Regions from separate parts of the Clostridium sp. AF36-4 genome, predicted to be linked through region 1. Evidence: predicted binding sites of a transcription regulator. Region 1 holds the regulator's gene; the other holds the start of a gene.
What was found. The regulator HrcA, encoded in region 1, represses chaperone genes, less so after heat shock. The targets are predictions, from matches to a motif close to TGTTAGCACTCNNNNNNNNNGAGTGCTAACA.
Positions count from the first base shown of each region.

Region 2: the regulator HrcA is predicted to act here: its motif matches at 1,456-1,486, upstream of groES (co-chaperone GroES).

Region 1 covers NZ_QTVH01000021.1:31,818-35,024, reverse strand. Annotated here, with positions in the region: gene dnaK (molecular chaperone DnaK) at 1-847, opposite strand, end outside; gene grpE (nucleotide exchange factor GrpE) at 893-1,483, opposite strand; gene hrcA (heat-inducible transcriptional repressor HrcA) at 1,498-2,529, opposite strand; gene DW005_RS10645 (PilZ domain-containing protein) at 2,709-3,053, opposite strand; gene DW005_RS10640 (Ig-like domain-containing protein) at 3,066-3,207, opposite strand, start outside.
Region 2 covers NZ_QTVH01000003.1:141,850-145,056, reverse strand. Annotated here, with positions in the region: gene DW005_RS02810 (class I SAM-dependent methyltransferase) at 1-221, shown strand, start outside; gene DW005_RS02805 (hypothetical protein) at 343-609, shown strand; gene DW005_RS02800 (GNAT family N-acetyltransferase) at 606-962, shown strand; gene groES (co-chaperone GroES) at 1,513-1,797, shown strand; gene groL (chaperonin GroEL) at 1,827-3,207, shown strand, end outside.

The DNA.
Region 1 (3,207 bases):
CAGCGGTCAATTCATCAAATTTTGCACGTGTTAAGTTCATATCAAAGTGCTTTGGTCCCTCAGCTGTAGCTGTGATAAATGGCAGGTTAATGTTTGTTGTAGTTGCAGAAGACAACTCTTTCTTTGCTTTCTCTGCTGCTTCTTTCAAACGCTGCATTGCCATCTTATCAGTAGAAAGGTCAACACCCTCTGCCTTCTTAAATTCAGAAACCATGTAGTCACATACTTTATTATCAAAGTCGTCACCACCAAGTTTGTTATCACCGGAAGTAGAAAGTACTTCGATGACACCATCACCAATCTCAATGATGGAAACATCAAATGTACCACCACCAAGGTCATATACCATAATCTTCTGCTCGCCTTCATTATCCAAACCATAAGCAAGCGCTGCTGCTGTTGGCTCGTTGATAATACGTTTTACATCCAAACCTGCAATTTTACCTGCATCTTTGGTTGCCTGACGCTGTGCGTCGTTAAAGTAAGCAGGAACTGTAATTACAGCCTCTGTTACCTTCTCACCACCAAGGTAATTCTCTGCATCACTTTTCAATTTCTGAAGAATCATAGCGGAAATTTCCTGTGGTGTATATTTCTTATCATCAATTGCTGCACGGTAATCCGTACCCATATGTCTCTTAATAGAAGAAATAGTCTTCTCTGCGTTTGTTACTGCCTGACGTTTTGCCGGCTCACCAACCAAACGCTCACCAGTCTTTGTAAATGCTACAACAGATGGGGTTGTTCTTGCGCCCTCAGCGTTTGCTACAACAACCGGTTTGCCACCTTCCATTACTGCTACACAACTGTTTGTTGTTCCTAAGTCAATACCAATAATCTTGCTCATAATAATACTTCCTTTCTGTCTATACCATGACTGTTATTTTCTTTATTAGTTTAACACTTTAACCATACTGTGTCTGACTACTGAATCTTTATACATATAACCCTTTTGGAATTCCTCAATGACCTGATTGGATGCATCTGAATCATCTTCATCATGCATAACGGCATTATGGAAATTCGGGTCAAATTCTTTACCAACTGCCTCAATCGGTGTCACACCGATTTCTTCTAATCCGGTAAGAAGCTGTTTGTAAACGGCCTCAATTCCTTTGGCAAATGGTGTCTCTTTTTCTTCATCGGAAAGTCCGTCAAAACCTCGCTCCAAGTTATCCACAACCGGAAGCATCTTTTCAACAACTGACTTCGCACCAATTTCAAACATGGCACTTTTTTCTTTTTCCGAGCGGTTTCTAAAGTTTTCAAACTCTGCCAGATTTCTCATCAGGCGGTCATTCAACTCTTCAATCTTTTCATCTTTTTTGTCTTTTTTTGCTTTCTTCTTAACCGCTTTTTCTGACTTTTCCGTTTTTTTCTTTTCTTTTGTTTCTTCTTTATCAGCTTGTTCCACCGTTTCTTCTACAGTTTCTTCTTCCTTTACTTCTTCTTTAACGTCTTCGTTTTTCATCTCTTCAGCCAATTCACTTCACCTCGCTATTTCTTTTTAAATATGTCATCTAGCTGCTGCATGCAGTTTTCCAATGTGCCAACTACTTTTTCGTAGTCCATACGCTTTGGTCCGACAATACCTATCTTTCCATAAACGCCTTCTTTAATTCGGTACGTGGCAGTTACAACGGAACAATCTTTCATTGACTCTACCGGTGATTCCTCACCAATGTACACCTGAATGCCATGTTCCTTGTCATCCTCCGGTGGTTCATCGTTGGCCCATGCTGACAACATCTGTTTTTCTTCAAATGTGGAAAGCAGTCCGGTCATTTTCTCCTTATCCGATAACTCCGGATATTTCAAAATATTCGTGGCGCCCGATGTGTAAATCTCTGAGTCATCCTCTTCTGTCATAACTTCCGAAATACAATCCAAAATGCTAGATGCCAATTCTCCGTATTCCCCGGCTTTTTCTTTGATTTGCTGCATAATCGCCATGTTAATCTCAGTAAAATCAAGTCCGGTGAGTGCCGTGTTCATCAAAAAATTCATCTGAGCAATCACATTCTCATCGGCATCCGTCATAAGGTTAATGAACTTGTTGCTTACGTGGTTGTTATCAAGAACAACAATCACAAGCAGCTGTCGTTCACTCATCTGATTTAGCTGGATAAACTTAATCCGCTTATGCTGATACTTTGGCTTGGTCACCATGGAAGTGTAATTCGTATTCTGTGCAAGTAACTTTGCAACCTGCTGTAACAGAAGGTCAATCTTATCTGCCTTCTCGACCATCAACTCCTTCATCTCAGACACTTCTTCATCTTTTCTCTGTAAAATCGTGTCTACATATAGTCGGTATGCTTTATCCGAAGGAATTCTGCCGGCAGAAGTGTGTGGCTGTAAAATGTAACCCATCTCTTCCAAATCCGACATCTCATTACGGATGGTTGCGGAACTAAGATTCAAATCCGTGTACTTAGAAACAGTTCGGGAACCAACCGGCTCGCCTGTCTCCATGTAATTACGAATAATCGCTTCGAGTATCTTTTGTTTTCTCTCATTCAGTTCCAAAATACCACCTCGATTTCTTTTTGTTAGCACTCACTATCAAAGAGTGCTAATCATTGACTAAACTAAAGATACCACCTTGTGTTACCTTTGTCAATAGGGTTTGTAAAAATTTTTTTCAAAATAAAAACACCGGTGCAAAAAAGGCTCCTTCTAAGCACCGGTGCATTGTTTCATTCTTATTATTTTTGCAGAGACGCAGCATAATCATTAATTACATAATCCATAATGGATGCCGTTCCTACAATTTCACATCCATAAATATAGTCATCTCCGCTTTTCTGCTGACGGATAATTCGAACAACACAATTGAGCGAATCATTTTCTGCCAAAGTAAGTCTCGCATTAAAGTAATACCCCATCGGCAGTACACTGGCTGAACGAAAACCAATGCCCGCTTTGGAAACATCAATTACCTCAATCGGTGCATTAATATTTTCCACCTTTACGTGATCCTGCTTAAATAAATTGGAAATTTCCAAATTCAATTTTGCCGGCCAGCGTTTTTCTCTTCTCATCTCAATCATAATAAGCCTCCATTATTCATCGTCATCTTCATCATCTGTATCTGCATCATCTATAACAGTAACGGTACATTTTGCTTTTACACCGCTTCCGTCAGTTGCCATTGCCGTAATCACTGCCTTACCGGCATCTACGATATAAACATAACCATCCTCA
Region 2 (3,207 bases), on a different contig from region 1:
ATAAAATATATGATTATGACAGACCAACGCCATTAAAAGATAATGAAAAAGGTTTAGCGAACTGGATGAAACAGTTTTTTGCCTCTGACTTGGAATTAATGACGGAAAAGATGCAGACAGAAGTTATTAAAAATGTTGAGGATTTAACGAGAAAGTCTCTTTGGAATGGAAGTCAGTGGATTGCTGATTACCGCAGACTAAGGGTGATTGCGCATATATGAATCGGAAATTGTTTATGGAGGATAGGCGTAATGGATATTGATGTTGAACTTGCAGCATATGAGAAAGGATTAGGAAAATTATACGAAAACCTGCCCAAATATGTACACGGAGGTGATGCAAGTGATAAAAGCAGTAATATTTGATATGTATGAAACACTTATAACTCTTTTTGATAGTCCATTGTATTTTGGAACTCAGATGGCGTCAGATGCGGGTATTGCAGAAGGAAGATTCCAAGAAACATGGCGTGCAGAAGAAAAAAATAGAACGACAGGAAAAATCACTTTAGAAGAACTACTGGAAAGGATACTTCGAGAAAATAATTGTTTTTCGGAAGAGAAAATGAATTATATTTACATTTACATGAAAGTATTGTTCCGGAAATGACAGAGCAATTAAATAGAACATGGTCAACTATTGTTCAGGATAGAAATCATCATATTGTTATAAAAGTTGTGGATAACAAAATAGTATCTTCTTGTGTTTGTGTAATCATACCTAACTTGACAAGAAATGTAAGACCGTATGCTATTATAGAAAATGTTGTTACACATAAAGATTATCGTGGAAAGGGATATGCATCGGAATGTTTAGCATATGCTAAAGAAATAGCTAAAAAGGAAAACTGCTATAAAATGATGTTACTCACAGGTTCCAAAAAGGAATCAACTATGGAGTTTTATAAAAGTGCGGGATATAATTGTTCCGATAAAACAGCCTTTGTGCAATGGATAGAATAAATCAGGTGTTTGCACCTGTTGTTGGGATTCTTGTAATGTTAATTTAGTTTGTGACTGGTTGACTAGATTTTTTAAAATTGTAAATCCGGTCAACCATTTTTCAGACAAAAGGTGACTGGAAAATCATATTTTGCTAAATAGGTCATAAAAATCGAAAAAATAAATGACTGTATTTGTAATTATGCAAATTTAGGTCAACTTAGACCTCGTAGAAGTTGACTTTATATAGAAAAAAGTATAAACAAGTCAACGCAAGAGAGAAAATTGGGTGACCGTAGAAAGATTTTTTTAGAATTAAGTCAACCTAACAACTATTTTGTTTTCTAAATTCCTAAAATTCAATGTAGATTCAAAAAGATTACCACGAAAAATGAAAAAATAAGAATAAACGAGAAAAAAAGAGCATAAGTTAGATATAGTGGCAAAATGCGGAAATATGGAAATGCATAAGGCATTGCATTTCTTTTGATTATTGCATATTATAGAGCCAATGGGTTAGCACTCGTCAGATTGGAGTGCTAACAAGATATAAGAAATGGAGGAATCAAACATGAAATTAGTACCTTTAGGTGACAGAGTTGTATTGAAACAGTTAGACGCAGAAGAGACCACCAAATCCGGTATTGTACTGCCGGGGCAGGCACAGGAAAAACCACAGCAGGCAGAGATTATTGCTGTTGGACCGGGTGGTGTTGTAGATGGAAAAGAAGTAAAAATGGAAGTAAAAGTTGGCGATAAAGTGATTTACTCCAAATATGCCGGAACAGATGTAAAATTGGACGGCGAGGAGTATGTAATTGTTCGTCAGAGTGATATTTTGGCAATTGTAGAGTAAAGGATTGATTTGATAGGAGGAATTTAATTATGGCTAAGGAAATTAAATTTGGCGTAGAAGCAAGATCTGCATTAGAAGCAGGTGTAAATAAACTGGCAGATACCGTTCGTGTAACACTTGGACCAAAAGGAAGAAATGTTGTTTTGGATAAATCTTTTGGTGCTCCATTGATTACCAATGACGGTGTAACAATCGCAAAAGAAGTTGAATTAGAAGATGCCTTTGAAAATATGGGGGCCCAGTTAGTAAAAGAAGTAGCAACGAAAACAAATGATGTTGCCGGTGATGGTACAACAACAGCTACCGTTTTGGCGCAGGCTATGATTAATGAAGGAATGAAGAACTTAGCAGCCGGAGCAAATCCGATTATTCTCCGCAAGGGAATGAAAAAGGCAACAGAGACAGCTGTTGATTCCATTCGCAGCATGAGTTCTAAACTTTCCGGTAAAGAGCAGATTGCAAAAGTTGCAGCAATTTCTGCCGGTGATGAGCAGGTTGGTGAAATGGTTGCCGATGCAATGGAAAAAGTAACCGGTGACGGTGTTATTACAATTGAAGAATCCAAGACAATGAAGACAGAACTGGATATGGTAGAAGGTATGCAGTTTGACCGTGGTTATTTGTCTGCTTATATGGCTACTAATATGGATAAGATGGAAGCAGAACTGGATAATCCGTATATCTTGATTACCGATAAAAAGATTTCTAATATTCAGGAAATCCTTCCACTGCTTGAGCAGGTTGTTCAGGCAAGTGCAAGACTTTTGATTATTGCTGAGGATGTAGAGGGAGAAGCTCTCAGCACATTGGTAATCAATAAACTTCGCGGAACCTTTAATGTAGTTGCTGTAAAAGCTCCTGGTTATGGTGACAGAAGAAAAGAAATGCTCAAAGATATTGCAATCCTTACCGGTGGTCAGGTAATTTCCGAAGAACTTGGCTTGGATTTGAAAGAGACAACGATGGATCAGCTTGGACGTGCAAAATCTGTAAAAGTTCAGAAAGAAAATACAATCATTGTTGATGGTGAAGGTGATAAAGCAGAAATCGAGGCAAGAATTGCACAGATTAAGAATCAGATTGAAGAGACAACATCTGATTTTGACCGTGAAAAACTTCAGGAAAGACTTGCTAAATTAGCTGGCGGCGTTGCTGTTGTACGTGTTGGTGCAGCAACTGAGACAGAAATGCAGGAAGCAAAACTTCGTATGGAAGATGCTTTAGCAGCAACAAGAGCAGCGGTAGAAGAAGGAATTATCGCAGGTGGCGGTTCTGCTTACATTCATGCAAGCAAAGAAGTTGCTAAGATGGCTGCCTCTCTTGAGGGAGACGAAAAGACCGGTGCCAACATTATTTTGAAAGCACTGGAAGCACCACTTCGCCGTATTGCAGAAAATGCAGGTCTGGAAG